DNA from 3 places in the Streptomyces sp. NPDC047886 genome. Region 3 is predicted to be linked to each of the others. Evidence: riboswitches for the same ligand, from Rfam matches in the RefSeq annotation. Region 3 holds a riboswitch; each other region holds the start of a gene.
What was found. Region 3 has a riboswitch for thiamine pyrophosphate ahead of ACGF5U_RS06255 (thiamine ABC transporter substrate binding subunit). Riboswitches for the same ligand answer to the same signal wherever they lie in the genome.
Positions count from the first base shown of each region.

Region 1: another riboswitch for thiamine pyrophosphate. It lies ahead of thiC (phosphomethylpyrimidine synthase ThiC); the one in region 3 lies ahead of ACGF5U_RS06255 (thiamine ABC transporter substrate binding subunit).
Region 2: another riboswitch for thiamine pyrophosphate. It lies ahead of thiO (glycine oxidase ThiO); the one in region 3 lies ahead of ACGF5U_RS06255 (thiamine ABC transporter substrate binding subunit).

Region 1 covers NZ_JBIDCF010000003.1:494,762-505,081, reverse strand. Annotated here, with positions in the region: gene ACGF5U_RS13845 (IclR family transcriptional regulator) at 219-956, shown strand; gene ACGF5U_RS13840 (SsgA family sporulation/cell division regulator) at 1,112-1,546, shown strand; gene ACGF5U_RS13835 (YibE/F family protein) at 1,651-3,030, opposite strand; TPP riboswitch at 3,102-3,236, shown strand; gene thiC (phosphomethylpyrimidine synthase ThiC) at 3,230-5,038, shown strand; gene ACGF5U_RS13825 (VWA domain-containing protein) at 5,360-6,781, shown strand; gene ACGF5U_RS13820 (DUF805 domain-containing protein) at 6,990-7,346, shown strand; gene ACGF5U_RS13815 (hypothetical protein) at 7,425-8,270, opposite strand; gene ACGF5U_RS13810 (metallophosphoesterase) at 8,419-9,579, opposite strand; gene ACGF5U_RS13805 (LacI family DNA-binding transcriptional regulator) at 9,807-10,320, opposite strand, start outside.
Region 2 covers NZ_JBIDCF010000001.1:358,342-368,661, forward strand. Annotated here, with positions in the region: gene ACGF5U_RS01600 (NAD(P)/FAD-dependent oxidoreductase) at 1-921, opposite strand, end outside; gene ACGF5U_RS01605 (hypothetical protein) at 950-1,291, opposite strand; TPP riboswitch at 1,343-1,455, shown strand; gene thiO (glycine oxidase ThiO) at 1,453-2,601, shown strand; gene thiS (sulfur carrier protein ThiS) at 2,616-2,864, shown strand; gene ACGF5U_RS01620 (thiazole synthase) at 2,868-3,662, shown strand; gene pknB (Stk1 family PASTA domain-containing Ser/Thr kinase) at 3,760-5,787, shown strand; gene ACGF5U_RS01630 (deoxyribonuclease IV) at 5,794-6,687, shown strand; gene ACGF5U_RS01635 (DUF4396 domain-containing protein) at 6,784-7,407, shown strand; gene ACGF5U_RS01640 (sulfite oxidase-like oxidoreductase) at 7,423-8,055, opposite strand; gene bfr (bacterioferritin) at 8,211-8,690, shown strand; gene ACGF5U_RS01650 (bacterioferritin-associated ferredoxin) at 8,850-9,083, opposite strand; gene ACGF5U_RS01655 (class II 3-deoxy-7-phosphoheptulonate synthase) at 9,299-10,320, opposite strand, start outside.
Region 3 covers NZ_JBIDCF010000002.1:111,242-121,561, forward strand. Annotated here, with positions in the region: gene ACGF5U_RS06240 (hypothetical protein) at 1-664, shown strand, start outside; gene ACGF5U_RS06245 (ABC transporter ATP-binding protein) at 832-1,872, opposite strand; gene ACGF5U_RS06250 (ABC transporter permease) at 1,875-3,482, opposite strand; gene ACGF5U_RS06255 (thiamine ABC transporter substrate binding subunit) at 3,584-4,675, opposite strand; TPP riboswitch at 4,752-4,861, opposite strand; gene rlmN (23S rRNA (adenine(2503)-C(2))-methyltransferase RlmN) at 5,093-6,199, opposite strand; gene ACGF5U_RS06265 (phosphatidate cytidylyltransferase) at 6,329-7,471, opposite strand; gene frr (ribosome recycling factor) at 7,471-8,028, opposite strand; gene pyrH (UMP kinase) at 8,195-8,959, opposite strand; gene tsf (translation elongation factor Ts) at 9,120-9,956, opposite strand; gene rpsB (30S ribosomal protein S2) at 10,107-10,320, opposite strand, start outside.

The DNA of each region.
Region 1 (10,320 bases), on a different contig from region 3:
CGCGCACCAGAACGGCCGTTAGCCCAGGAGGGGGAACGGCCGGGGCGAAACGCACCCCCGAACGGAGGCTGCCATTAGAGTGGCAGAGCTCCGCAGCCCTTGGAAATCAAGGGCCGACGAACGCCCTACCAGCGGTTTGTACGACTGTTACGACTGCAGCGGGGCGAATTGCCTGGGGGTGACCTTTGGCCACGGCTCCACATTCCGCTGCCCCTACCCTGATCGGCTCGGTTCAGCGGGCGCTGAGACTGTTGGAGGCCGTGGGCTCCCATACCGACGGCGCTCCCGCCAAGCAGCTCGCCCGTGAGACCGGACTGCCGCTTCCGACGACGTACCACCTGTTGCGCACGCTGACTCACGAGGGCTATCTCCGCAGGGAGAACGGCCTGTTCGCGCTGGGCGCCGCCTCCCGGAGGCTCGCCGGTGCCGGAGCTGTGCAGAATCGTCGCACCAAGATCGAGGACTCGCTGGCGCAGTGGCGCGACGAGATCGGCGTTCCCGTGTACTTCGCCGTCTACCGCGACGGTGAGATCGAGCTCGTCGCGGTGTCCGACACGCCCACCGCCCCCGCCGTCGACGAGTGGGCCGACTTCCGCCGCACCGGCCACGCCCATGCGATCGGCCAGTGTCTGCTCAGCCAGCTCGACGCCCAAGCCCGCCAGGACCATCTGGACCGCCATCCCGTCACGGCCATCACCCCGTACACGGTGCGTGACCGGCGGACCCTCCTGGACCGGCTGGACCGTGCGCGTCCCATGCAACCGCTCATCGAGCGCCAGGAGTACGCGCTCGGCACTGTCTGCGCGGCGATTCCCATCACCGTCGGCTCGACGGCCGCCACGATGGCCATTTCTGTACCCCTCCACCAGGAAGAACGGTTGCTCCCCGCTGTCACCCGACTACGGAGTGAAATCGGAACGCTCCTCAGCTCCCTGGCGTTCTCTATCAGTATCTGAAAAATCACTCCTTGTGATCCTGTAGCGCGTGCAGGACGATGGCGTCAAGAGGGTCAGGGGGGATCAATCCTGGCCGTTTTCGCCGTCGTTCTTCGTCGGCTGCTGTCCGTCACTGCTTCACCTTCGTCACTGCTTCATCTACAGCGGGGTACATGATGCGCGAATCGGTTCAGGCCGAGGTCCTGATGAGCTTCATCGTCTCGGAGGAGCTCTCCTTCCGGATCCCGGTCGAGCTCGGTTACGAGATGCGGGACCCGTTCGCGGTCCGGATGACGTTCCACCTGCCCGGCGATGCCCCGGTGACCTGGGCGTTCAGCCGGGAACTGCTGCTGGACGGCATCAATCTGCCGAGCGGGGACGGGGATGTGCGCATCGCGCCGACGGACCGCGATGAGCTGTCGGACGTCATGATCCGCCTGCGTGTGGGCGCGGACCAGGCGGTGTTCCGGGCGAGCGCCCCGCCGCTCGTGGCGTTCCTCGACCGCACGGACAAGCTGGTGCCGATGGGCCAGGAGCACACGCTGGGTGACTTCGAGGTCGGTCTGGAGGAGGCGCTCGGGCGCATCCTCGCCGAGGAGAACGCCGGCTGAGCCCCGGGCGCGGGCGGGACTCGGGCCCCGGGCCCGGCCTCTCATGCCCGCGCCCCGCCTCCGGTCCGCGACGGCAGGCCCCGCGCCCGCCTCGTACCGGCGGCTCAGCGTTTGCGGCGGCGGCCCCGGCCGGTGCGTACCGCAGGCGCGGGCCCGCCCGGTTCACCGGTCCCCGCGGCGCCGTGCGCGAGCGCCGACCGCCGGTCCGCCGACACGACCAGCGCGGCCAGCGCCGTGGTCACCGGCACCGAAGCGACCAGGCCGATCGAGCCGACCAGCGTCCGCACGATCTCCTGCGCCACGATCTCGCTGTTGGCCACCGTCCCCACACTGCTCTGCGCGATCGAGAACAGCAGCAGCAGGGGAAGCGCCGCACCCGCGTACGCCAGCACCAGCGTGTTCACCACCGACGCGATGTGGTCCCGGCCGATCCGGATACCCGCCCGGTACAAGGCCCGGGGACCCATCCTCGGGTCCGCCTGGTGCAGTTCCCACACCGCCGACGTCTGAGTGACCGTCACATCGTCCAGCACACCGAGCGAACCGATGATGACGCCGGCCAGCAGCAGACCGGACATGTCGATGTTCGGATACAGGCCGTGGATCAGACCCGTGTAGTCGTCGGTGTTGCCGGTCAGCGACGCCCAGCCGATGAACAGCGAGCCCAGCAGTCCGATCAGCAGCAGCGAGATGAGCGTGCCGAGCACGGCGACCGAGGTCCGCGCGCTCAGCCCATGGCTCAGGTACAGCGCGACCAGCATGATCGCGCTGGCCCCCACGACGGCCACCACCAGCGGGTTCGAGCCCTGCAGGATGGCGGGGAGGATGAAGAACGTCAGGGTCAGGAAACTGGTCCCGAGGGCGACCAGCGCCATCACGCCCCGCAGCCGACCGACCGCCACCACCGCCAGGGCGAAGACGACACCGAGAAGCGCCAGCGGGAATTTGCGGTTCACATCGGTAACCGAGTACTGCAGATCCCGTGGGGCGTCGGGCGCGTACGCGACCACGACCTCCTGGCCCTGGTCGAGGCGGCGGGGCGCGTCCGGCTGCACGATCTCGGTGAACGTACGGCCCTTGTCCTTGCCGGTGGTGACCTCGATGGTCGCCTTCTCGCAGTCGCCCTGCTGGGCGTTGATCGCCTCACGCCCCTGGGGCGTCGTCGTGTCGCCGGTCGGCGGGACCTGCGCGGCGTTCACATCCGCACAGTTCACCCTGTCGACGCGGACGACCTTGCCCTGCTCGGTCTGCCGGTCGAAGCCGACACCGGTGCGCTCGTGCGCCGGTGCTCCGCCCGGCCACAGCACGGCCAGACCGACCAGCACCGCGGTGGCGAAAGGAATCAGCACTGCGGCGATCACCTTCCGCAGATGCTTCGAGACGGGCGCGGCAGGCCCGTGAGTGTGCGCGTGGACATGGCCGAGCCCGTCGTGGGCGGTGCCGTGTTCCGGGCGCTGTTCCGGGGGCTGATGCGAGGAAGTCACCGACCGATCATCGCAAGAACGAGGGGGGCCCTCTGTTCAGCGCGGCCGGAATGACGCTAGCGTGGTGGCACCTTTGCACACGCGGGAGCTCGGAGCACCGGGCTGAGAGGGCGCTGACCTTCGTACATCCGTACGGGAAGCAGCTGCGCCGACCGCCGAACCTGTTACCGGGTAATGCCGGCGTAGGGAGTAGGTCATCATGACCGTTCAGGACGCACGCACGCCTGCCTCCAGCCCTGAGGGGTCCCACCCCGAGGGGGCCCCGGACGGGGCCGGGGAGAGCGGGAGGTCCATCGGCTGGCACAAGGGATACGTCGAGGGTTCGCGCCCCGACATCCGGGTGCCGGTCCGGCAGGTGCACCTCACCAACGGCAAGGACGTGACGCTGTACGACACGTCCGGTCCGTACACCGATCCGAACGTCGAGACCGATGTACGCCGCGGGCTACCACCGTTGCGCGAGAACTGGATCATCGGCCGCGGCGACACCGAGGAGTACGCGGGACGCCCGGTCCGCCCCGAGGACGACGGCATCAAGCACACGTCGCCGCGCGGCGGCCTGCGCAACCTGGACGCGGTGTTCCCCGGCCGTCCGCGCCAGCCCCGGCGGGGCCGCGACGGCCAGGCGGTGACCCAGCTCGCGTACGCGCGCCGGGGCGAGATCACCCCGGAGATGGAGTACGTCGCGGTCCGCGAGAACGTCTCGCCCGAGGTCGTACGCGAGGAGATCGCGGCCGGCCGCGCGGTGCTCCCGGCGAACGTCAACCACCCGGAGATCGAGCCGATGATCATCGGCAAGCGGTTCCTGGTGAAGGTCAACGCCAACATCGGCAACTCGGCCGTCACCTCCTCCATCGAGGAGGAGGTCGAGAAGATGACCTGGGCGACCCGCTGGGGCGCCGACACGGTCATGGACCTGTCCACCGGCCGCAACATCCACACCACCCGCGAGTGGGTGCTGCGCAACTCCCCCGTGCCCATCGGCACCGTGCCGCTCTACCAGGCCCTGGAGAAGGTCGACGGCAGGGCCGAGGAGCTGACCTGGGACATCTACAAGGACACGGTCATCGAGCAGGCCGAACAGGGCGTCGACTACATGACGGTCCACGCCGGCGTACTGCTCCGGTACGTGCCGCTGACCGCCCGCCGAAAGACCGGCATCGTCTCGCGCGGCGGCTCGATCATGGCCGCGTGGTGCCTCGCGCACCACAAGGAGAGCTTCCTGTACGAGAACTTCGAGGAGCTCTGCGAGATCCTCGCCGCGTACGACGTGACGTACTCGCTCGGTGACGGCCTGCGGCCCGGCTCGATCGCCGACGCCAACGACGAGGCGCAGTTCGCGGAGCTGCGCACGCTCGGCGAACTCAACACGATCGCCAAGCGGCACAACGTACAGACCATGATCGAGGGACCGGGCCATGTCCCGATGCACAAGATCAAGGAGAACATCGACCTCCAGCAGGAGATCTGCGAGGAGGCGCCGTTCTACACGCTCGGCCCGCTGACCACCGACGTCGCCCCGGCGTACGACCACATCACCTCGGGCATCGGCGCGGCGATGATCGCCTGGTGGGGCACGGCCATGCTCTGCTACGTCACGCCCAAGGAGCACCTGGGCCTGCCCAACCGCGACGATGTGAAGACCGGCGTCATCACCTACAAGATCGCCGCGCACGCGGCCGACCTCGCCAAGGGGCACCCGGGCGCGCAGGAGTGGGACGACGCGCTCTCGGACGCACGGTTCGAGTTCCGCTGGGAGGACCAGTTCAACCTGGCCCTCGACCCGGACACGGCCCGCGAGTTCCACGACGAGACGCTGCCCGCCGAGCCCGCGAAGACGGCGCACTTCTGCTCGATGTGCGGGCCGAAGTTCTGTTCGATGAAGATCTCGCAGGACATCCGCCGGGAACACGGCGGCTCGCAGCAGGAGATCGAGGACGGCATGGCGGCGAAGTCGAAGGAGTTCGCGGCGGCCGGCAACCGCGTCTACCTGCCGCTGGCCGACTGACCCGGAGAACGGGGACGACCGGGCGGGCCCGCGATCCGAGGGGGGAGTCGCGGGCCCGCCCCGCCCGCCGTGCGCCCGGTCTGCCGTGCGCCCCGTGCGCCCCATGCGGCGTGCGCCCGGTCTGCCGCCCGCCGTGCGTCCGGTCTGCCGTGCGCCTGGTCCGGCGTGCGCCCCGCCCCCGTGCGACGCGCTGTCCGCCGTCCGGTGTCCATGCCCGTCCACCGCCCATGGCCCGGACCGCCGTCCGTGGTGGCGGGCGTGGGCGGGAGCGGCTTCGGTCGTGGGGGTTCCGGTGCGGCCGTGCGTCGGCACACTGGCGGGGTGACTGCGACTTCCCTGAGCAAGGGCGCCAACCTTCCCGTCCCGGCCGCCGCCGTTCATGCCGAGCTCTCCTGGCGGGAGCACCCCGGGGTGCCGGACGCCGACGCGTCGGCGCTGCTCCTCACCGGGGCCGGCCGCGTGCGCGACGACCACGACTTCGTCTTCTACAACCAGCCGCGGCACGCCTCGGACGCCGTACGCCATCTGGGCAAGCGGACGGCGGGGGGCGTCGTCACCGACACCGTCGGGGTGGAGCTGCGCCGGGTCGAGACCGGGATCGAACGGATCCTGCTGTGCGCGTCGGCCGACGGCGGGACGTTCGGCGCGATGGCGGGCCTGACGCTGCGGCTGCTGGACGCCGGGAGCGGGGCCGAGCTCGTGCGCTTCGAGATGACGGCGGGGACGGAGACGGCGTTCGTCTGCGGCGAGCTGTACCTGCGTGACGGCCGGTGGAAGTTCCGTGCCGTGGGGCAGGGGTACGACTCCGGTCTCGCGGGGCTCGCCACCGACTTCGGTATCAGCGTGGACGAGGAACCAGCCGCCGCGCCGAGCTCTCCAGCGCCGACACGTCCCGCGCCGACACGTCCCGTGCCGAGTCCTGCCGCCCCGAGCCCTCCCGCGCCGACCACCACCGCGAATCCGGCTGCCGCGCGCCGGGCCGGCGCGGGGGAGGAGCGGCTGCCCGTCGACATGCGCAAGCGCCTCTCGCTGCGCAAGGAGCAGGTCGCGGTCAGCCTGCGCAAGCACGGCGCCGAGGGGACGACGGCCCGCGTGATCCTGGTACTCGACGCTTCCGGGTCGATGTCGTTCCTCTACTCCCGGGGCGTCGTCGCCGACGTGGTCGAGCGCATGGCCGCCGTGGCCGCGCAGTTGGACGACGACGGCGAGATGCAGGCGTGGACCTTCGCCTCGCATCCCGCCCGGCTGCCGGATCTACGGCTGGGTGAACTGCCCGAGTGGCTGCGGCTCCATGTGCGGGTGGGCGAGCTGAGTCTGTTCGGCCGGTCGCGGAAGCCCAGGAAGGGACTTCACCCCGGTCAGGTGGACATGCGGGCGGTGGGCATCCAGAACGAGGAGCAGAAGGCCATCGCCGAGGTACGGGCCTACGTCCGGGCCAACCCGACCGCCGCGCCCACCCTGGTGCTGTTCTTCTCCGACGGCGGCGTGTACCGGAACGCCGAGATCGAGCGGGAGTTGCGGGAAGCGGTCGACGAACCGGTCTTCTGGCAGTTCGTGGGGCTCGGGCGGTCGAACTACGGCGTACTGGAGCGGTTCGACACCATGCCGGGGCGTCGTGTCGACAACGTGGGGTTCTTCGCGGTGGACGACATCGCGGTCGTTCCCGACGCCGAACTCTACGATCGGCTGCTGTCCGAGTTCCCCTCGTGGATCGCCGCCGCACGACGGCTCGGCATCCTCTGACGTATCTGGCTTGTTCATGACGGTGTGTCGCCTTGTGTCGTGATCATCCCCACGGCCAGGCGTCGGAACGGACACGGTAGAGCGGCAGGTCGATGTACGTTTCGCCGCCGACCGCAATTGGCTTGACGTGTACTTATGTGTCCTTTACCTTCCCCGTGTTTGGCGAAAAAACGATTCGTCCCTGACAAGGGCGGTGGAGGGAACCTCAGTGAGCTGGTACCTGGCAGTACTCAAGAACTACGTGGGCTTCGGCGGGCGCGCGCGCCGCAAGGAGTACTGGATGTTCACCCTCATCCACTCCGTTATCGCGCTGGTGCTGATGGGTGTGGACTACGCCGCCGGTACGAACGGGGTCCTCTACGTCCTGTACATCCTCGCGGTGCTGCTGCCTGCGCTCGCCGTCTCGATCCGCCGTCTGCACGACACCGGCCGGTCCGGCTGGTGGCTGCTCATCTCGTTCGTGCCGCTGGTCGGCGGCATCATCCTGCTGGTCTTCCTCGCCTCCGACGGCAAGGCCGAGGCGAACAAGTGGGGCGCCAACCCGAAGTTCGTCCCCGCCGCCTGAGGCGTCGCCCACGCGTGACCCGGAGCCCGGTGCCGTCAGCGGCGCCGGGCTCCGGCATGTCCGGTGGGACGGGAGATGTCAGTCGGGCTGGTGGTCCGGGAGGCGTTCGGACGCCGGGGCCGCCGGGCCCGTGAAGTCGGGACTGGTGAAGTCCGGGCTGGTGAACCCCGCGCGCGGCGCCGTGCCGCCCTCCGCCGGGCTGCTGAAGTCGGGTCCGCTGTAGCCGACCTTCGGGATCCGCCCCGCCTGCCGCCGGGCGTCCGCCGCTTCGGGCGGAGCGCCGGGCTCGGCGAGCGCGGCGCGCAGGAACGGCAGGATGCCCCGCTCCAGCAGCGCGTGCAGCCACGCCTCCCGGGCGCGGGAGATCTCGTCGGGCAGGTCACCGCCCGGTTCGTGCGCGGACACCTGGGTCGAGCTGTTCCGTACGGCGGCGACCAGCAGCCCGATCGCGGCGGCCAGGATGCTCGCCGCCGTCACGGCGCCGAAGAACCAGCCGGCCGTGAGCAGGGGGTCGGCGAACGACGGGGCCGGATCGAGCATCTTCAGGACGTACCCCACGAGCAGGAAGATGACCGCTGCCGTGCCGGCGAGCACCGGGGCGAGCACGGTCACGACGACACCGAAACCCGCGCCGGTGGTCGTCTCGTCGCCCGCTGGGCCGAGCACCGAGCTCATCATGGACATACCGGTGGGCCGGCGGTGCTCCTCGCGGACCTTCACGAAGTGGTCGTACTCGGTCGAGGCCGCCTCGGTGATCAGCGCTGTCGCGTTGAGTGCCATGGTGCGCAGCTGTTCGGCGTTGAGCCGTTCCCCGACCGCGGCGAGATCCGGGCGGTCGTGCGCGGTGCGCAGCGCGTCGTCGAGGAGGCGCTCGTACGCGGCGCGGTCCTCGTTCAGCAGGTGCGGAGCGCTTCTCATGTGCATCCCCCGATACTCCGTGGCGCCTGTCCGCCCGCGTAGAACGGGCAGTTGGGCACAGACGGAGGAGAGCCTGCTACGGATGCACCGATGGTAGAGCGGGTACGCAGGGGGGTGACAGAGGGTTTCCGGAATTCGCCTGCCCCGGTCGCTCTCAGTTGTGCAAGGGGAGTTGGACGACCAGCAGCTTTCCGGCCATGGTCACCCCGCCGTCCATGGCGATGGCGAGTCCGTCCGCGTACACGTGGGGGCCTTGGACCGTCGGGCCCGTGGTCTCGCCGTCGGCGTCCTCGGTGCCGACCTCGCCGAGCAGGTACGGGATCGGGCTGTGCCCGTGCACGACGCGCTGTCCGCCGTACGCCGCGAGCAGTTCGCGTACGGCCGTGGCCCCGCCCTCGTCACGGAACGCGAAGCGCTTGGTGAACTTGCGGAACAGGTCCCAGCACTCGTCGGCGTCGTTGCGGGTGAGGATCTCGTGGACGGTGTCGTTGACGTCCTCGATGGTGGTGCCGTAGTCGAGGTACGCGGTGGTGTCGGAGTGCAGCAGCAGATGGCCGTCCTGCTCGACTACCGCGTCGAGCCGGGCCATCCACTGGAGGTGGACCTCCTGGAGGCGGTCCATGTCGCTCTTCTGGCCGCCGTTGAGCAGCCACGCCGCCTGGAAGGTGGCGGTGCCCGCGCCCGAGTTGACCGGGGTGTCGCCGAACCGCTTCGCGCCGAGCAGCAGCAGTTCGTGATTGCCCATCAGGGCCTTGCAGTAGCCGCCGGCCGCCGCCGCCTCGGCGGACAGCCGCATGACGAGGTCGATGACGCCGATGCCGTCGGGGCCCCGGTCGGTGAAGTCGCCGAGGAACCACAGCCTGGCGTTGCCCGCCGCCCAGTGTCCTTCGGCGTCGATGAGGCCCTGCGCGCGGAGGGCGACCAGGAGCTCGTCCAGGTAGCCGTGGACGTCGCCGACGACGTACAGCGGTCCGGGTCCGCCGTTCGCCGCGGCCACCGGAGCCGTCGCCGGCTCGGCCTCCGCCGCCGTGACGTCGACCTGGACGGTGTCGCCCCGGTTGATCACCGGCAGGTCGCGTGCGGTGGGCGTGTAGCCCTCGGGCGGCTCGCCCTCCGGGAACGCGTTGCCGGGGTGCACCGCACGGGCCGGCGCCTGCGGGGGCTCCTGCCGCGGTGGCACGGGCTGCGGGTGGGGCTGCGCGGAGTTGCCCTGCACGGGCACCTTGGCGTACGGCGGTACGCGGAAGTCGCGCAACGTCGCCGTCCGCACCACGGGTCCTTGACCGGCCCCCTGAGTCATCGACCCCTCCACCACCGTCGCGACGCCCTACACCTCGCGGACCGGCCTGGTCGGGGTGGCCCGCGGTGTCGTGCGCCCATCATAGGAATGAGGCCTGTGCTGTGTGACGCACCAGGGGTGGTGAATCGGAGTGCACCCCCGGTTCACCGGCTGTTTCGCCCCAATTGTTAAGGTCTGGACCGGCCTCCGCCGGTCCTTTCCTCTCCATCCGTACGAGCTGCCGGGGGCCGGGCAGCCGGCGGTCACTCCTGGGGGCGTGACCGGGGCGGGCTGACGGTGGTCCGCGGCGACCGTCGCTGCGACGACGTGCGGACGATCAGCTCCGTCGGTATCACCTGCTGGACCGGCCGGTCGGTGTCGATGCCCTCGATGGCGTCGATGAGCAGCTGGACGACCGCGGTGCCGATCCGCCGGGGCTTGAGCGACAGGGTGGTGATCGGCGGCTCGGTGGTGGCGTAGACGGTGGACTCGCTGCAGCAGACCAGGAGCAGATCGTCCGGGACGCGCAGTCCGTACCTCCGTGCCGCGGCCAGCAGGTCGGTGCCGTTGGGGTCGAAGAGACCGTAGACGGCGTCCGGCCGGTCGGGGCGGGCCAGCAGCCGGTCGGCGGCGACCGCGCCGGCGCACGGATCGTGGGCGGGGTACGACTCGTACACCGGGTCCTGGCCCACGCGCTCGCACCAGTTGAGGTACGCGGTCGTGGACAGTCGGGTGTACGTGTCGGTGGTGGTGCCCGTGAGCAGGCCGATGCGCCGG
Region 2 (10,320 bases), on a different contig from region 3:
CACGATGTCGGCGGCGACCGTGCGCGGCCCCTGGAGCGCGTTGTCCCAGTGGTGGACCAGCAGGCGCGTGCCGTACCGGGCGGACGGGAACGAGGCGCAGTCGCCGACCGCGTACACGTCGGGGACGGAGGTGCGCAGCCGGTCGTCCGCGACGACGGCGCCGTCGGGGCCGAGTTCGACGCCGGAGCCGGCCAGCCACGCGGTGGCGGGCCGCGCGCCGATGCCGACGACGACGGCTCCGGCCGGCAGGATCCGGCCGTCGTCCAGGGTGACCGTGCCGGGTTCGACCCGGTCCACGCGCGCGCGGGTCAGGAGTTCGGCGCCGCTCTCCGCGTACCACTCGGCCATCGGCGCGGCGACCTCGGCGGGCAGGGCGCCCGCGAGCGGCCGGTCGGCCGCCTCCACGACGGTCACCGCGCAGCCCGCCTCGCGGGCGGCCGTGGTGAACTCGGCGCCGATCCACCCGGCACCGACGACCACCACGTCGTGCTGCCCGGCGAGGACCGGGCGCAGCCGTTCCGCGTCGTCCACGGTGCGCAGCAGATGGACGCCGGGGACGCCCTCGGAGCCGGGCAGCGCGATCGGCACGGCACCGGTCGCGACGACGAGCACGTCGTACGGGACGGGCCCGGCCTCCGTGTCGACGGCGTGCGCGCCGGGGCGCAGGCCGCTCACCTCGACGCCGAGGCGCAGTTCGATGCCGAGCGCCTCGAAGTCCACGTCGAAGGCGGAGTCCTCGGCCTTGCCCAGGAGTACCGCCTTGGAGAGCGGCGGCCTGTCGTACGGCTGGTGCGGTTCGGCGCCGAGCAGCAGCACCGGCCCCGTGAAGCCCTGCTCCCGCAGGGCCACCGCCGTCTGCACCCCGGCCATTCCCGCGCCGACGATGACGACGCGCCGCTCTTCCCTCTTCTGCTCGCTCACGCGATCACCTTACGCAGCTGACATGACGTCAGGAAGACGGTTCCTCGACCACGCTCGTGCCACGGCCCTCCTGGGACTCCCACTCCCACGTCTCCTCCAGCCGAACGCGTCCGTCGGGGAGCTCCACCACGGTGGAGAGACAGTGCCCGGACGCCGTCCGGCCGTCCCGCCTCAGTTGCACGTACCGGAAGTCGAGCCGGTCCCCCGCGCGCGTGCCGACGAGGTGCCCGTGCACGACGTCGCCGCCCGCGTACTCGGCCCAGACGCGGCCGTCCCGCTCGTGGTAGGTGAACCGGGTCCCGGTGCCGACCTGGCCGGGCGCCTGGTCGGCGACCGGGTACAGCACGAGTCCGTCGAGTGAACGCGCCACGGCGAAGGCTCCCTTACAGACGGTCCGGCGGTGGGGTTAGTCTGGCCACGCTAGAGCACTCGCGGGAGCCCGGACGCACCGGGCTGAGAGGGAGGCTGGACGGCCTCCGACCGTACGAACCTGATCCGGGTCATGCCGGCGAAGGGAGGGGCTGGACGCCCATGTCACGTACGTCAGACGTCCTCGTCATCGGGGGCGGAATCATCGGCCTGGTCACGGCCTGGCGGGCGGCGCAGCGGGGGCTGCGCACCGCCGTGGTGGACCCCGAGCCGGGCGGAGGGGCCGCGCTGGTGGCGGCCGGAATGCTCGCCGCGGTCACCGAACTGCACTACGGGGAGGAGACGCTCCTCGGTCTCAACACGGCGTCGGCGGAGCGGTATCCGGGCTTCGTCGCCGAACTGGAGGAGGTCACGGGGCTCGACGTCGGCTACCGCGCGTGCGGCACGCTCGCCGTCGCGCTGGACGCCGACGACCGGGCCCATCTGCGGGAACTGCACGCGCTGCAGCGCCGCTGCGGGCTGGAGTCCGAGTGGCTGACCGGCCGCGAGTGCCGCCGCCTGGAGCCCATGCTGGCACCCGGGGTCCGCGGCGGGCTGCGGGTCGACGGCGACCACCAGGTCGACCCCCGGCGGCTGACGGCGGCGCTGCTGGCGGCCTGCCGGCACGCCGGGGTGGCCCTGCACCGCTCCTGGGCGGACCGGCTCTCGGTGGTACGGGACCGGGCGGCGGGAGCCGTACTCGCGGACGGGACGGAGGTGGCGGCCGGTCAGGTGGTGCTGGCGGCCGGCAGCCTCAGCGGCCGGCTCGGCGGCGTACCGGCCGATGTCCTGCCGCCGGTCAGGCCGGTGAAGGGGCAGGTCGTGCGGCTGGCGGTGCCCGCCCCGTACGCGCCGTTCCTGAGCCGTACGGTCCGGGCGGTGGTCCGCGGCAGCCAGGTGTACCTGGTGCCGCGCGAGAACGGCGAGCTGGTCGTGGGCGCGACGAGCGAGGAACTCGGCTGGGACACCACGGTCACGGCGGGCGGCGTGTACGAGCTGCTGCGCGACGCGCACGAGCTGGTGCCGGGCATCACCGAGCTGCCGCTCACCGAGACCCGGGCGGGCCTGCGCCCGGCATCGCCCGACAACGCCCCGATGCTGGGCCCGTCCGCGCTGCCCGGCCTGCACCTGGCGACCGGGCACTACCGCAACGGGGTGCTGCTGGCGCCGGTCACCGGCGACGTGCTGGCGGCGGTGCTCACCACCGGTGAGCTGCCCGACGAGGCCCGCGCGTTCACGCCCGCCCGTTTCTCCACCGTAGGAGTGTCATGAGTGCCCCGACCGGCATGAGCGCCCCGGGTGAGACCCCCGCCCCGCCCGGGACCGCCGCCGCCCTGACCGTCTCCGTGAACGGTGCGGCACGACGGCTGGCCTCCCCGCTGACGCTGGACGCGCTGGTCGCGACCTTCACGTCCGCCCCGTCCGGCGTCGCCGCCGCCGTCAACGAGACCGTCGTCCCGCGCGGCCAGTGGGCCGGGACGCTGCTCGCCGACGGCGACCGGGTCGAGGTCCTCACCGCCGTCCAGGGGGGCTGAACCATGGCCGACGACCGTCTCACCATCGCCGGGACGACCTTCGACTCCCGGCTGATCATGGGTACGGGCGGGGCGCCGAGCCTCGACGTACTGGAACGCGCCCTCGCCGCCAGCGGCACGCAGCTGACGACCGTGGCCATGCGCCGCCTCGACCCGACCGTCCAGGGCTCGGTGCTGTCCGTCCTGGACCGGCTGGACATCCGCGTCCTCCCGAACACGGCGGGCTGTTTCACGGCAGGTGAGGCCGTGCTGACGGCCCGGCTCGCGCGGGAGGCGCTCGGCACCGACTGGATCAAGCTGGAGGTGGTGGCGGACGAGCGCACGCTGCTCCCCGATCCGATCGAGCTGCTCGACGCGGCGGAGGCACTGGTCGACGACGGTTTCACGGTGCTGCCGTACACCAACGACGACCCGGTCCTGGCGCGCAGGCTGGAGGACGCGGGCTGCGCGGCCATCATGCCGCTGGGCTCCCCCATCGGCTCGGGTCTCGGCATCCGCAACCCGCACAACTTCCAGCTGATCGTGGAGCGCGCGAACGTGCCCGTGATCCTGGACGCGGGCGCGGGTACGGCGTCCGACGCGGCGCTGGCGATGGAGCTGGGCTGCGCGGCGGTGATGCTGGCGTCGGCGGTCACACGGGCGCAGGAGCCGGTGCTGATGGCCGAGGCGATGCGGCACGCCGTCGAGGCGGGCCGGCTCGCGCACCGCGCGGGCCGCATCCCCCGCCGCCACTTCGCGGAGGCCTCGTCACCGGTGGAGGGCAGGGCCGTGCTGGATCCCGAGCGCCCGGCGTTCTGACCGCCCCCGCGGCCGGCTGTCACAGGTCGGCTGCGGTACGGCGCTGATCATGTACAGGGCGACGGGCGGGTCGGTACGGGCTCGTAGACTCGACCGCGTGGATACGACCCTGCACGACCCGCTCGTCGGTCAGCTGCTCGACGGCCGTTACCGAGTCGACGCGCGCATCGCCGTCGGTGGCATGGCCACGGTCTACACGGCCGTCGACACCCGGCTGGACCGGCTGCTCGCCCTCAAGGTGATGCACCCGTCCCTGGCGACCGACGCGTCGTTCGTGGAGCGGTTCATCCGTGAGGCCAAGTCCGTGGCCCGGCTCTCGCACCCGAACGTCGTCGGCGTCTTCGACCAGGGCGCCGACGGCGCGTACGTGTACCTGGCGATGGAGTACGTGGCCGGCTGCACCCTGCGGGACGTGCTGCGCGAACGCGGGGCGCTGCGCCCCCGTGCGGCGCTCGACATCCTGGAGCCGGTCCTCGCCGCCCTGGGCGCGGCGCACCGCGCCGGGTTCGTGCACCGGGACATGAAGCCGGAGAATGTCCTGATAGGCGACGACGGCCGGGTCAAGGTCGCCGACTTCGGGCTCGTACGGGCCGTCGGCGCCGCGACCAGCACCACGGGATCCGTGCTCGGCACGGTGTCGTACCTGGCGCCGGAGCAGATCGAGCTGGGCACCGCCGACACCCGCGCCGACGTCTACGCGTGCGGCGTGGTGCTGTACGAGATGCTGACGGGCGCGAAGCCGCACACCGGCGACACCCCGGCGCAGGTCCTCTACCAGCATCTGAACAACGCGGTCCCCGCGCCGTCCGAGGCCGTACCCGGCCTCGCCGTCGAGCTGGACGAGCTGGTGGCGGAGGCCACCGCCCGCAACCCGGACGTACGCCCGCATGACGCGGTGGCGCTGCTGGCCCGGGTCAGGGAGGCGCGCGCCGCGCTCGGCGACGACCAGCTGGACCTGGTCCCGCCGCAGGCCCGTGCCGAGTCCGCCGCCGACCCGGACGACGTCACCAGCGTCATCCCGCGCCCCCTGCCGTCCGAGGCGGCCATCGGCGGCGGTGCTGCGGGCGGGGCTCTCGGCGGCGGGGCTGCCGGCGGCGGTGCTGCGGGCGGGGCTCTCGGCGGCGCGGCGGACGGCGGCGCGGGACCCGGCGTCCAGCACACCAGCCGTCTGGAGCTGCCGCCCGCCCCCGAGTCCGGTGGCCGTCCCGCGCCACGCACCGGACCCTTCTCGGGTCCCCGGCGCGGACTGTTCGCCGTCGTGGCGGCGGTGCTGCTGGTCCTGACGGTCGGCGCGGGCGTCTGGTACATCAACTCCGGGCAGTTCACGCACGTCCCCACCGGCCTGCTGGGCAAGAGCCGGGCGGAGGCCGAGAAGCGCCTCGCCGACGCGGGTCTCGACGTCGGCGGCACCAGAACCGAGTTCAGCGGCGCCTTCGAGCGCGGCACCGTCATGGCCACCGACCCCGCGCAGGGCGAGCGCGTCCGGGGCAACGGCTCGGTGACGCTCGTCATCTCGCGGGGCCCGAAGATCGTCAAGGTACCGGAGCTCAAGGGCACGCCGCTCGCGGACGCCAAGAAGGCGCTGGCGGACGCGGGCCTCGCGGCGGGCGTGGTGACGGAGGAGTTCAGCGAGGACGTCGAGCAGGGCGCGGTGATCTCCAGTTCCCCGGCGGCCGGCACCGAGCGCTCCCCCGACTCCGCCGTGGCCCTCGTGGTCAGCAAGGGCGCCCCGATCGACGTCCCCGGCGTCATCGGCCGGACCGGCGACGACGCCCGGAGCAGCCTCACGGACACGGGGTTCAGGGTGCGGATCGCCGATGAGCGCGTCCACTCACCGCACCCGGCCGGTTCCGTGGCCGCCCAGTCGCTCGCCGAGGGCAGCCGGGCCGCCAGGGGCGACACGATCACGCTGACGCTCTCCAAGGGCCCGCGCATGGCCGAGGTCCCCGACGTCACCGGGCTGAGCGTGGACGACGCCACGCGCGAGCTGAAGGCGGCGGGCTTCGAGGTGAAGGTCGAGAAGAGCTTCCCGTTCCTCAGCGACACCGTGAGCAGCCAGTCCGTGGCCGGCGGCGAGCGGGCGCCCGAGGGCAGCACCATCACCGTCAAGACCAAGGGAATCTAGTCACCCATGCGCTCCCAGGCTGTCGGCCCCTCCCGGCCGGGCGGCGTCCGCAACCCCGTCGGCGGCCATGTGCCCGTGGCCGGCGGCCTGGCCAGAACCGGCCTCGCCTACGCCCGTGAGCTGGGCGCCGAGACCGTGCAGGTCTTCGTGGCCAACCCGCGCGGCTGGGCGACTCCGGCCGGGAACCCGGCGCAGGACGAGCTGTTCCGCGCGGCCTGCGAGACCGGGGGCATCTCGGCGTACGTGCACGCCCCGTACCTGATCAACTTCGGCTCGCACACCGAGGCGACGGTCGACCGGTCGGTGGATTCCCTGCGCCACTCGCTGCGCCGGGCCCGGGAGATCGGCGCGCTCGGCGTCGTCGTGCACACCGGTTCGGCGACCGGCGGCCGCCCCCGCGAGGAGGCGCTCGCCCAGGTGCGGGAGCGGATGCTGCCGCTGCTGGACGAGCTGACGCACGCCGACGACCCGTTCCTGCTGCTGGAGTCGACGGCCGGCCAGGGGTCGTCTCTCTGCTCGACGGCGGCGGACTTCGCACCGTACTTCGCGGCGCTCGACGCCCACCCCAGGCTCGGCGTCTGCCTGGACACCTGCCACATCTTCGCGGCGGGGCACGATCTGACCGGCGAGCACGGGATGCGGCGGACGCTGGACGAGCTGGTCGGGACGGTCGGCGAGGGCCGGCTGAAGCTCGTGCACGCCAACGACTCCAAGGACGTGGTGGGCGCCCACAAGGACCGCCACGCGAACATCGGCGCCGGCCATATCGGCGAGGACCCGTTCCGCGAGCTGATGCGCCACCCGGCGACCGAGGGCGTGCCGCTGATCATCGAGACCCCCGGCGGCAGGGAAGGGCACCTGGCGGACGTGGAGAGGCTGAAGAAACTGCGCCATCACTGACACCCCCAGCACCGCACGGACCCTTGGGAATACCCTAGGGGGGTATATGGTTCCCGCTGTCGTCAGGAACCGCCACCCGGCATTGGGGGACCTCTCATGAGGCACGACAGCGACACCCGGCCGACCGCGCACAGCACAGCGCCCGGCACAGCGCACACCGAGCACCCCACAGAGCGCACCGCACCCGCCCCCGTCCGCCACGACGGGCACGCTCAGCACCCCGAGCACACGGGCGGCCATCAGGACCACCACGGGCCCCACGACCACCGGCACGCCACCGGCAAGGTCAGCTGGGCCGTGGCCGCCAAGGCCACGCTCCACTGCCTCATCGGCTGCGCCATCGGTGAGGTGCTCGGCATGGTCATCGGCACCGCGCTCGGCTGGGGGAACGCGCCGACCATGGCCCTCGCCATCACGCTGGCGTTCTTCTTCGGCTACTCGCTCACCCTCTGGGCCGTCGTACGGGCCGGGCTGGGCCTGAAGGCCGCCATCGGCGTCGCCCTGGCCGCCGACACGCTCTCGATCACCGTGATGGAGGTCGTCGACAACGGCGTCCTGCTGCTGGTGCCGGGCGCGATGGACGCGCACCTGGCCGACGGCCTGTTCTGGGGCGCGCTGGGCTTCGCGTTCCTGGTCGCCTTCGCCGTCACCACCCCGGTCAACAAGTGGATGATCGGTCGCGGCAAGGGGCACGCGGTGGTCCACCGGTACCACCACTGACGCTCGTACCAGGAGTCAGAGCTCCGGGCCGTCCCCCGGCTCCTCCTGGTACGAGTACCGCTGCTCGGTCCACGGGTCGCCGATGTTGTGATAGCCGCGCTCCTCCCAGAAGCCGCGGCGATCGGCGGTCATGTACTCCACGCCCCGGACCCACTTGGGCCCCTTCCAGGCGTACAGGTGCGGCACGATCAACCGCAGCGGGAAGCCGTGTTCGGCGGTGAGCAGCTCACCGTCCTTGTGCGTGGCGAAGATGGTCCGCTCGGACGCGAAATCGGACAGCCGCATATTGGCGCTGAATCCGTACTCGGCCCACACCATCACATGGCTGACGGACGGCGCCGGCGGGGCGAGTTCCAGGATCGTCCGGGCGGGCACCCCACCCCATTCGGCCCCGAGCATGCTGAATTTCGTGACGCAGTGCAGATCGGCCACGACGGTGGAGAACGGCAGCGCCGAGAACTCCTCGTGATTCCAGCAGCGCTTGTCGCCGTCCGCCGTGGCGCCGAAGACCCGGAACTCCCAGCGGTCGGGCTTGAACTTGGGGACGGGACCGTAGTGGGTGACCGGCCAGCCGCGCTGGAGTCGCTGTCCCGGCGGAAGCTCGGACTCCCTCGCCGCCCGATGTTCCTCGCTCTCCGGCTGACCCATGGCTCAATGGTGACAGACCGGGAGGGGTGGTCATGACCAGCACCCGACCCGATTCGGGCAACTCCTACTAAGCCTGCACTTACTGGACGACCTTCGACGGTGGTGCGAGGATGCGCGCATCCTGCCCCTTTCACTGCGCGGAAGGAGCCTCTGCGATGCAGGGCGACCCCGAAGTCATCGAGTTCCTCAATGAGCAGCTGACTGCCGAACTGACCGCGATCAACCAGTACTTCCTGCACGCCAAGATGCAGGAGAACTTCGGGTGGACGAAGCTCGCGAAATACACGCGCGCGGAGTCGTTCGACGAGATGAAGCACGCCGAAGTGCTCACCGACCGCATCCTTTTCCTGGACGGCCTGCCGAACTACCAGCGGCTGTTCCACGTCAGGGTCGGCCAGACGGTCACCGAGATGTTCCAGGCGGACCGGCAGATCGAGGTGGAGGCGATCGACCGCCTCAAGCGGGGCATCGAGCTGATGCGCAACAAGGGCGACATCACGTCGGCCAACATCTTCGAGTCGATCCTCGCGGACGAGGAGCACCACATCGACTACCTGGACACCCATCTGGCACTGATCGACAAGCTCGGTGAGGCGCTGTACATCGCCCAGCACATCGAGCAGCCGGACAGCTGACCGCGCCCCGCCACGCCCGGCCGAGCGAACCGGGCGGATACGGTGCGCCAGACGGCTCGGGTGGACCAGGCGGCTCGGGTAGACCAGGCGGCTCGGGTAGACCGGGCGGCTCGGGTGGACCCGGCGGACCGCTCAGGCCCGGCAGGCCGGGTGGACCGGTCAGGCCGCCTCGGAGAGGTCCGTGAGCGCCGGCTCACCCTGGTCCAGCAGCTCGCGCCGCGGGCAGGTGCCCCGGCCGAGAATGGCCTGGATGCGGCGCACGCAGGAGCCGCAGTCGGTGCCCGCCTTGCAGGCCGACGCTATCTGGCGGGGCGTGCAGGCGCCGGCGTCCGCGTGTTCCTTGACCTGCTTCTCGGTGATACCGAAGCACGAGCAGACGTACACGCGGGTCACCTCCCTGCAGGTCTCAAGGCTCGACGCCCCCCGCTTGATCGGTGAGGCTAACCTAACCTTACCCATCGGGCGGGATACGCAAAAGCCCTGTCGAGCCCGGAAGCAGCGATGGGGCGCGGATCACATGGATCCACGCCCCACACTGCTGTCAAGACTGTTTCCAGCCAAGATCACCAGTCTTTCACCCGGTCACTCACCCGGGCGGTCCCACCCGGTCACTGGTCGCGGTACATCTCCGCCACCAGGAACGCCAGGTCCAGGGACTGGCTGCGGTTGAGCCTCGGGTCGCAGGCCGTCTCGTACCGCTGGTGCAGGTCGTCCACGAAGATCTCGTCGCCGCCGCCGACGCACTCGGTGACATCGTCACCGGTGAGCTCGACGTGGATACCGCCCGGGTGCGTACCCAGCGCCTTGTGGACCTCGAAGAAGCCCTTGACCTCGTCCAGGACGTCGTCGAAGCGACGCGTCTTGTGACCCGAGGCCGCCTCGAAGGTGTTGCCGTGCATCGGGTCGGTGACCCAGGCGACCGTCGCACCGGACGCCGTGACCTTCTCGACCAGCTCGGGGAGCTTGTCGCGGACCTTGTCGGCACCCATGCGGACGATGAAGGTCAGCCGACCCGGCTCACGCTCCGGGTCCAGGCGGTCGATGTACGTCAGCGCCTCGTCCACCGATGTCGTCGGGCCCAGCTTGATGCCGATCGGGTTGCGGATCTTCGACGCGAACTCGATGTGCGCGCCGTCCAGCTGCCGGGTGCGCTCGCCGATCCAGACCATGTGGCCGGAGGTGTCGTACAGCTCGCCGGTGCGGGAGTCGATCCGGGTCAGCGCCGCCTCGTAGTCGAGCAGCAGCGCCTCGTGCGAGGCGTAGAACTCGACCGTACGGAACTCGGCCGGGTCGGTGCCGCACGCCTTCATGAAGTTCAGCGCGTTGTCGATCTCGCGCGCCAGCTGCTCGTAGCGCTGACCGGACGGCGACGACTTCACGAAGTCCTGGTTCCAGGCGTGCACCTGGCGCAGGTCGGCGTAGCCGCCGGTGGTGAACGCGCGCACCAGGTTCAGCGTCGAGGCCGACGCCTGGTACAGGCGCTTCAGCCGCTCGGGGTCCGGGACCCTGGCCTCCTCCGTGAAGGCGAAGCCGTTGACGGAGTCGCCCCGGTAGGTCGGCAGCGTCACCCCGTCACGGGTCTCGGTCGGCTTGGAGCGCGGCTTCGAGTACTGGCCGGCGATCCGCCCCA
Region 3 (10,320 bases):
CCTGGTGATCACCGCCGTGCTGAGCGTCAAGATGCTCGGCATCCGGCTGACCCGCGCCGAATGGACGTCGATCGGCGTCGTCTGCTCGGCGCTGGTGCTCCTGGCCACGGCGGCAGGGCCCGAGGGCAGCGGACACACCCCGATCAGCACCCACTGGTGGCTGCTGGCGATCTCGCTGCTGCTGATCGTCGGCGGCACCGTGGTCGTACGGCTGCTGGGCGCACGGGCCGCGATCCTCGCCGGTCTGCTGTCCGGACTGGGCTTCGGCGCGCTCGGCGTCGGCGTGCGCATCCTGGGCGGCATCGATCCGTTCGACCCCTTCACGCTGCTCACCGACCCGGCCCTGTACGCGATCCTCGTCGCCGGGTTCGGCGGTATGTACCTGCACACCGTCGCGCTCCAGATCGGCTCCGTGAACGGCGCCACGGCCGCGCTCGTCGTCGGTGAGACGGTGCTGCCCGGCGCGATCGGCGTGCTGTGGCTCGGCGACGCGGCCCGCGCCGGTCTGGGCTGGCTCGCCGTGCTCGGCTTCGTCCTCGCCGTGGCGGGCGCGGTGGCCGTCGCCTGGTTCGGCGCGCCGGAAGGCCACGGCGGGCCGGCGGCACCGGGCGCCGACGACGGGGCCGGAGCCGAACCGGAACGCGCGCCCGCCGCCGTCGGCTGAGCACCCGGCTCCGCCCACCCGGCGGAGCCGTGCCGTCCCCTGGGACGCCGGGTTACGGGGCCGCCCGGCCCGCGCGTTCCGGGGGCGCACTGCCCGCCGCGTTACGGGGCCGCCCGGCCCGCCGCGCCAGGGGTGCCGTACCCGCCGCGTTCGCGGCCCGCGCGGCGTCAGGCGGCGTCCAGGACGACGACCTCGTCCGGGGCGAACGTCACCCCGACCGCCGCGCCCGGCTCCGGCGCGTCGCGCAGGCCGCACTCCGCCTCCAGCGGCGGCGCGTCCCCGCCGGACGGCCGCAACCGCACGGCGACGTGATGGCCCCGGAACGTCCGCGCCTCCACGGTGCAGCGCAGCCCGTCCGCCGGATCGCCGAGCAGCACCCCGGCGGGCCGCACCAGCAGCCGCGTCTCGCACTGCGGCGTACCGGCGGGCACCGGCACCCTGCCCCACACCGTGTCGGCCGCCTCGCCGCCCACCCGCGCCGCCACCACGTTGTCGAAGCCCAGGAACCGGGCCACGAACTCGGACGCGGGCCGCTCCCACACCTCGGTGGGCGTGCCCACCTGGGCGATCCGGCCGTCGCGCATCACCACGACCCGGTCGGCGAGGGCGAACGCCTCCCCCTGGTCATGGGTGACGGCCAGCACGGTCGTGCCCAGCCGCCCGAACAGTCCGCGCAGCTCGACCACGATCCGCTCACGCAGCCCCCGGTCGAGCTGGCCGAGGGGCTCGTCCAGCATCAGCAGCCGGGGCCGGGGGGCCAGCGCCCTGGCCAGCGCCACGCGCTGCTGCTCACCGCCGGACAGGGCGGCGACGGAGCGCCGTTCCGTGCCGGGCAGCCCGACGAGGTCGAGGAGTTCGGCGACCCGCGCGGCCCGCTCGGCCCGCGACGCGCCGTGCATCCGCAGCCCGAACGCGACGTTGCCGCCCACATCGCGCTGCGGGAACAGCTGGTGGTCCTGGAACATCAGGCCGACGCCCCGCCGGTGCACGGGCACGCCCGCCTGGTCGGCGCCCGCGAGCAGCACCCGGCCCGCGTCGGCGTGCTGGAGCCCGGCGACGACCCGCAGCAGCGTCGACTTCCCGCTGCCGCTCGGCCCGAGCACGCACACGATCTCGTGGTCGGCGACCGTCAGGTCCACCGCGTCGAGGGCGGTCCGCGCCGTGTCCCGGGCCCCGAAGCGTACGGTCACGCCTTCCAGCGCCAGCATGTCTAGAACTCTCCCGAGCGATCGGTACGAACACGTTCGAGCAGCAGCAGCGCCACCGCGCAGACCACCATGAGGATGGTGGACAGCGCCATGGCCTGCCCGTAGTTGAGCTCGCCGGGCCGGCCGAGCAGCCGTGCCACGGCCACCGGCAGGGTCGGGCTGTCGGCGCGGGCGATGAACACGGTCGCCCCGAACTCGCCCAGCGACACGGCGAACGCGAACCCGGCGGCGACCAGCAGCGCCCGCCGCACCATCGGCAGGTCCACCTCCCGCCAGGCCCGCAGCGGTGACGCGCCGAGTACGGCGGCCGCCTCGCGCAGCCTCGGGTCCACGGCCCGCAGGACGGGCAGCATGGTCCGTACGACGAAGGGCACCCCGACCAGGGCCTGGGCGAGCGGCACCAGGATCCACGAGGTGCGCAGGTCCAGCGGCGGCTCGTCCAGCGCGATCAGGAAACCGAAACCGACGGTCACGGCGGACACGCCGAGCGGCAGCATCAGCAGCGCGTCGAAGCCGCGCACCAGCCGGCCCGCCCGCCGGGTCAGCGCGGCGGCGGCGAGCCCCCCGACGACCACGGCGATCGCGGTGGCGGCCAGCGCGTACTGGAGGGAGTTCCAGACCGCCTCCATCGGCGGCACCAGGAAGGTGCCGCCGCCGGAGCCGGCCGACCGCAGCGCCCGGTAGTACCCGAGCCCGCCGGAGGCGTCCAGCGACCGGGCGACCAGCACCCCGAGCGGCAGGAGCAGCAGCACGGCGACCGAGACGAGGACGCCGCCGAGCAGGGCCCACTGTCCGGCTCCGCGCGGCCGGCGGGCGGTCCGCGCCGGGTCGACCAGCCGCAGCGCGGCCTCCCGGCGCCGTACCGTCCAGGCGTGCACCGCGAGGATGCCGCCGACCGCGGCGAACTGCACGAGCGTGAGCACGGCGGCCGTCGGCAGGTCCAGCAGCTGCGCGGTCTGCCGGTAGATCTCCGCCTCCAGGGTCCGGTAGCCGGGCCCGCCGAGGATCAGCACGACACCGAACGAGGTGTACGTGAACAGGAACACCATCAGCGCGGCGGCGGCGACGGCGGGTGCGAGCGCCGGCAGTGTCACCCGCCGCCAGGCGCCGAGCCGGGACGCCCCGAGGACCCGGGCGGCCTCCTCCTGCCGGGGGTCGAGCTGGGCCCACAGGCCGCCGACCGTCCGGACGACGACGGCGTAGTTGAAGAAGACGTGCGCGAGGAGGATCGCCCATACGGTCGTGTCGAGCCGTACGCCCCACAGGTCGTCCAGCAGCCCCCCTCGGCCGACGACCGCCAGGAACGCCGTGCCGACGACGACCGTCGGCAGGACGAACGGCACGGTCACCACGGCCCGCAGCAGCTGCTTGCCGGGGAAGTCGAACCGGGCGAAGACGTACGCGCCGGGCAGCGCGACGAGCAGGGTGAGCGCGGTGGAGGCGAGTGCCTGCCAGGTGGTGAACCACAGGACGTCGAGGATGTCCGGCCGGCTCAGGACCTGCCCGAGCCGGCCGAACTTCCACACCCCGTCGGCCTTCAGCCCCCGGCCGACGATCGCGGCGACCGGGTAGGCGAAGAACAGGGCGAAGAAGGCCAGGGGCAGGAGCAGGAGCCCGCCCCTGACCAGCCCGCCCCTGGCCGTCCCGCCCCTGGCCGTCCCGCCCCTGGCGGTCCCGCCTCGGGCGGGCCGGCCGTCGGCCGGCGGGTCCGTCACTTCAGGACGAGCGAGGACCACGTCTGGATCCACTCGTCCCGGTTCTTGGCGATCTTGTCAGGGGCGACGGTCTCCGGCTTGTCGACCACCACGCCGTGCTGGGTGAACAGCGCGGGCAGCTTCGCGTCGTCGGCGACCGGGTTCACGAACATCTGCAGCGGCATGTCCTCCTGGAACCGCTTGCCGATCAGGAAGTCGATCAGGGCCTTGCCGCCGGCCTCGTTCTTCGCGCCGGTCAGCAGCCCTGCGAACTCGATCTGCCGGAAGCAGGTGCCGGTGGACACGCCGGTGGGCGCCTCGCTCGGCTGCGGGTCGGCGTACAGCACCTCGACCGGCGGGCTGGAGGCGTACGACACGACGAGCGGCCGGTCCGCCTTGGCCTGCTTGCCGCCGGCGGAGCCGGAGAACTCCTGGTTGTAGGCGATCTCCCAGCTGTCGACCACCTTCACGCCGTTGGCCTTCAGCTTCTTCCAGTAGTCCTGCCAGCCGGTGTCCCCGTAGGCGGCGGCCGTGCCGAGCAGGAAGCCGAGTCCGGGCGAGGACCGCTCGGGGTTCTCCACGACGAGGAGGTCCTTGTAGGCGGGCTTCGCCAGGTCGTCGAAGGTCTGCGGCGGCGCGAGCTTCTTGTCGGCGAAGTACTTCTTGTCGTAGTTGACGCAGATGTCGCCGGAGTCGACGGGCGTGACGCGGTGCTTGTCCTTGTCGAGCCGGACCGCGTCCGGGATCCGGTCGAGGCCCTTCGCCTCGTACGGCTGGAACAGGTCGTTGTCGAGGGCGCGGGACAGCAGGGTGTTGTCGACGCCGAAGAAGACGTCGCCCTGCGGGGCGCCCTTGGTGAGGACGGCCTTGTTGACGGCCTCACCGGCGTCGCCGCTCTTGAGGACCTTGACCGTGTAGCCGGTCTGCCGGGTGAACTCCTTCAGGACGGCCTCGGAAGCGTTGAAGGAGTCGTGGCTGACGAGGGTGACGGTCTTCGGCTTCGTGCCGTCGCCGGCCGATGTGCCGGAGTCGTCACCGCAGGCGGTGAGCGTCGTGACGCCCAGCGCGGCGGCCAGCGTGCCGACCGCGATCTTCTTGGTGGTGCTCACTGAGATTCCTCCTGGGGGTGTCCAGGAAGAGACGCGGCCCTGCCCACCCGTCGGGCGGGTGGGCAGGGCGCAACAGCTCGAGTAACGACCGAACTTCCTACCCAGAATGACCTGGGCGAGGTTCAGAGGGTCTGCGGTCTGACGGCACCGCACTCTCAGCGCTGTGGCGCTCCCCTGTCGGAATATGCAGATGTTCGAGCTCAGACTACAACGGGGCGATTTCCGGCCGTTTCCCGGCCGGTCGCCCGGCCTCTCGACGCCCGCCCCCCAGGCCCGGGCATCGACGCCCTCGGCCCGGCGGTCGGCACCCTCGGCCCGGTGATCGGCGCCGACCTCAGAGCCCAGGCCGCCCCACAGCCAGACCTCAAGGCACAGCCCCTCGGCGCCCAGACCTTAGGGCCCGGGGCGGCGCTCTGGTCAGCGCTCGGCGGCGGCGAGCTGACCGCAGGCCCCGTCGATCTCCTGGCCACGGGTGTCCCTGACGGTGACCGGCACCCCATGGGCCGCGATGGCCTCCACGAACGCCTTCTCGTCCTCCGGACGGGAGGCGGTCCACTTCGATCCCGGGGTCGGGTTCAGCGGAATCAGGTTGACATGGACCCTCTTGCCCTTCAGCAGCCGGCCGAGCAGGTCGCCGCGCCAGGCCTGGTCGTTGATGTCCCTGATCAGCGCGTACTCGATGGAGACCCGGCGCCCGGACTTCTCCGCGTACTCCCACGCCGCGTCCAGTACCTCGCGGACCTTCCACCGGGTGTTCACCGGGACGAGGGTGTCCCGCAGCTCGTCGTCCGGGGCGTGCAGCGACACGGCGAGACGGCACTTGAAGCCCTCGTCGGCGAACCGCAGCATCGCCGGAACCAGCCCGACGGTGGACACGGTGATCCCGCGCTGCGACAGCCCGAGCCCGTCCGGCTCCGGGTCGGTGAGGCGGCGGATCGCGCCGACGACCCGCTTGTAGTTGGCGAGGGGCTCGCCCATGCCCATGAACACGATGTTCGACAGCCGGGCGGGACCCCCGGGCACCTCGCCGTCGCGCAGGGCCCGCATACCGTCGACGATCTGGTGCACGATCTCGGCCGTGGACAGGTTCCGGTCGAGACCGGCCTGGCCGGTGGCGCAGAACGGGCAGTTCATCCCGCAGCCGGCCTGCGAGGAGATGCACATCGTCACCCGGTCCGGGTAGCGCATGAGCACGGACTCGACCAGCGTGCCGTCGTGCAGCCGCCACAGCGTCTTACGGGTGGTGTCGTCGTCACACGAGATGTGCCGGACGACGGACATCAGATCGGGCAGCAGCTCCCCGGCGAGCCGCTCGCGCGAGGCGGCCGGGATGTCGGTCCACTCGGCGGGGTCGTGGGCGTACCGCGCGAAGTAGTGCGTGGACAGCTGCTTGGCGCGGAACGGCTTCTCGCCGATGGCGGCGACAGCCTCCTTGCGCTCGGCGGGCGTGAGGTCGGCGAGGTGCCGCGGGGGCTGCTTGGCTCCGCGCGGGGCGACGAAAGTGAGTTCTCCGGGCTTGGGCATGGTGCTACCAGTGTCGCAGAGATACGGAAAAGGGCCCGCCGCCCTGTGGACAACGAGCCCTTCCCGGGAAAAGCCCAGGTCAGCGGTGAGCCGTGGCCGATCCGACGGCGGCTCGGCCGACTCCCGTGTTCAGCCGGCCCCGACGAACACGACCAGCAGCAGCCACACCACCGGCGCTGTCGGCAGCAGCGAGTCCAGCCGGTCCATGATGCCCCCGTGCCCTGGGAGGAGCGTGCCCATGTCCTTGATGCCCAGGTCCCGCTTGATCATGGACTCGCCGAGGTCGCCGAGTGTCGCGCTCACCGCGACCGCGAAGCCCAGCACGAGCCCCTGCCACCAGGTGCCGCCGTCGATCAGGAACTGCATGGACAGGGCGCCCGCCACCATCGCGAACGTCACCGCCCCGAGCAGGCCCTCACGGGTCTTGCCGGGGCTGATGCGCGGGGCCAGCTTGTGTCTGCCGAACCGCCAGCCCACCGCGTACGCGCCGGTGTCGCTGACCACGGTCAGCACCAGGAACGTCAGCACCCGCCACGGCCCGTCGTCGGCCGCGAGCATCAGTGCCACGAACGTCGCCAGGAACGGCACGTAGAACGCGGCGAACACGCCCGCGGTGACATCCCTGAGATAGCCCTCGGGGGGCTCCGTCATGCGCCAGACGAGTACCGCCAGCGCGGTGAGCGCCATCGCCACCCATGCGCCCTCGGCGCCGCGGACGTAGCCGGCCACGACCATCGCCGCGCCGCCGACGGCCAGCGGCACGAGCGGCGCCTTGATGGCCTTGCGCTCCGCCAGCCGGGAGGTGAGCTCCCAGAGGCCGACCACGACGGCGACCGCTATGACGCCGACGAAAACGAACTTCTGGATGAACAGCGACGCGATGATCACCGCGCCGAGTCCCACCCCGACCCCTATGGCGGCGCGCAGGTCACGACCGGCCCGCTTCTTCCCCTGGGCCTTCCGCCCTCGCGGCGGGCGCGGCTCCGAGGGCTCCGGGCGCTCCTGGGGCTGCGGTGCCGGCGGCGGCGGGCTGGGCATGGGCTCCTGCGGCATCTCGTCACGGAACAGGGGACCGCTCAGCCGAGCGGTCCCCCGATCTCGGTCGTCCTGGTCTCCACCAGCGGGGACGTCGGGCACGATGGGCATGGGCCGAGTGTGCGGTGCGTCATGCCCATCGTAGGCGGGACCCGCCGGGGCCGCCGGAGCGAGCCCCTGGTCAGGCGGACCCCAGTGGCCGCCTCGTGGCGGTGCCCCCCAGGAAGCGTCGTTCATCAGACCTCGAGCAGCTCGGCTTCCTTGTGCTTGAGCAGCTCGTCGACCTGCGCGACATACTTCGCGGTGGTGTCGTCGAGCTCCTTCTCCGCACGGCGGCCCTCGTCCTCGCCGACCTCGCCGTCCTTGACGAACTTGTCGATGGTCTCCTTGGCCTTGCGGCGGACGGAGCGGATCGAGATCTTCGCGTCCTCGCCCTTGCCCTTGGCGACCTTGATGTACTCGCGGCGGCGCTCCTCCGTCAGCTCGGGGAACACCACTCGGATGATGTTGCCGTCGTTGGTCGGGTTGACGCCGAGGTCGGAGTCGCGGATGGCCTGCTCGATGTTGCGCAGGGCGCTCTTGTCGAACGGGGTCACCACGGCCATGCGCGGCTCGGGCACCGAGAACGATGCCAGCTGGTTGATCGGCGTCGTGGCGCCGTAGTAGTCGGCCACGATCTTGTTGAACATCGCCGGGTGCGCACGCCCGGTGCGGATCGCGGCGAAGTCCTCTTTGGCGACCAGGACGGCCTTCTCCATCTTCTCCTCGGCCTCGAGGAGGGTCTCTTCGATCACCACTTGCTCCTGCGTGTCTTGGTGAGGCCCGACGTGCTCAGGGCCGCGGAACCTGCGTCGCGTCTTCTCCTGCACGGTGTCCGACCGGCAGGGCTTTGTCCATCCCCGGGCGGGGCAGCCGGGGGTCCCCCGGCCGCGGCCGCTGACTTCCGGCCGCTCACTCCGGCTAGCTCCGGCTGCCCTGGTCGCTCACGAGAGTGCCGATCTTCTCACCCTTCACCGCGCGCGCGATATTGCCCGCCGCCAGCAGTTCGAAGACGAGGATCGGCAGGTTGTTGTCCCGGCAGAGGGTGATGGCGGTCGCGTCGGCGACCTTGAGGTCACGGGCGAGCACCTCGCCGTACTCCAGCGCGTCGAACTTCACCGCGTCGGGGTTCGCCTTCGGGTCGGAGTCGTAGACGCCGTCCACCCCGTTCTTGCCCATGAGCAGGGCCTCGGCGTCGATCTCCAGGGCCCGCTGGGCGGCGGTGGTGTCCGTGGAGAAGTAGGGCATGCCCATACCGGCGCCGAAGATCACGACGCGGCCCTTCTCCAGGTGCCGGACGGCACGCAGCGGGATGTACGGCTCCGCGACCTGGCCCATGGTGATGGCGGTCTGGACGCGGGAGTCGATGCCCTCCTTCTCCAGGAAGTCCTGGAGCGCGAGGCAGTTCATGACCGTACCGAGCATGCCCATGTAGTCCGAGCGGGCCCGGTCCATGCCGCGGACCTGGAGCTCGGCGCCACGGAAGAAGTTGCCGCCGCCGATCACGACCGCGATCTGCGCGCCGTCGCGGACGACCGCGGCGATCTCACGCGCGATGGCGTGTACGACGTCGGGGTCGACGCCGAGGCCACCGCCGCCGGCGAACGCCTCGCCGGACAGCTTCAGCATGAAGCGGCCGGTCTTTTTGCCGGTGTTGTCGTCGCCCTGTGCGGCGCCCTGATTCATGGAGATCTCCTCGTGCACATACGAAGAAGGCCATTGCCGGGGGTGCTGTTTCTCCCTAGCGGCAATGGCCTCCTCGTCAGATCTGCGGTCGTACGGCGCGTGCGCGCTCGACGTCCGCTAGGGAAACCCTAGCGGGCTCCCGTGTCGATCGCGTACCGGCTCAGATACCGACCTTGATGCGCGCGAAGCGCTTCAGGGTGACACCGGCCTCGTCCAGGATCTGCTGGACGGACTTCTTGTTGTCGAGCGCGTACGGCTGGCCGAGCAGCGTCGCGTCCTTGAAGAAGCCGTTCAGACGGCCCTCGACGATCTTCGGCAGCGCGGCCTCGGGCTTGCCCTCGGCGCGGGTGGTCTCCTCGGCGACGCGACGCTCGGCCTCGACGACCTCGGCCGGGACGTCGTCCTTGGAGAGGTACTTCGGGGCGAAGGCGGCGATGTGCTGGGCGACACCCTTGGCGACGTCGGCGGCCTCCTTGTCGAGCTCGACCAGGACACCGATCTGCGGGGGCAGGTCCGGCATGGTGCGGTGCATGTAGGCCGTGACGTAACCGCCGGAGAACTGCGCGAAGCGGTCCAGGACGATCTTCTCGCCGAGGTTGGCGTTGGCCTCGTCCACGAACGCCTGGACGGTCTTGCCGGCCTCGATCTCGGACGCGAGCAGCGCCTCGATGTCGGCGGGCTTCGTCTTGGCGACGTGCTCGGCGAGCGCGTTGGCGACGGAGAGGAACTTCTCGCCCTTGGCGACGAAGTCCGTCTCGCACTTCAGCTCGACGACGACACCGGAGGTGTTGTCGTCGGCGATCAGGGAGACGACGGCGCCGTTCTCGGCGGAGCGGCCCTCGCGCTTGGCGACGCCCTTCTGGCCCTTGATGCGCAGGGCCTCGACGGCCTTGTCGACGTTGCCGTCGGACTCGTCCAGCGCCTTCTTGCAGTCCATCATGCCGGCGCCGGTGAGCTCGCGGAGCTTCTTGACGTCAGCGGCGGTGTAGTTCGCCATGATCTGTGAATCTCTCTCGAAGTCTGGAAGATCTACAAAGATCTACGGGTGGACGGCGGGGGCTTCGTGGGCCCCCGCCGTCGACAACCGAACCTGTGCGGGTCAGCTACCCGCCCGGGTCCCGGCCCGCGAGGGTCAGGACCTGCCTGCTCAGGCCTGCTCGGCCTCAGCGGCCGGAGCCTCAGCGGCCGGAGCCTCGGCAGCGGCCTCGGCGGCGGGGGCCTCGGCAGCGACCTCGGCCGGCTTCTCGGCGGCCTCGTCGGAGTCCGCCTTCTTCTCACCCTCGAGCAGGTCGCGCTCCCACTCGGCGAGCGGCTCGCCGGCGGCCTTCTCGCCCGGCTTCGAGTCACCGGTCGCGGCACCG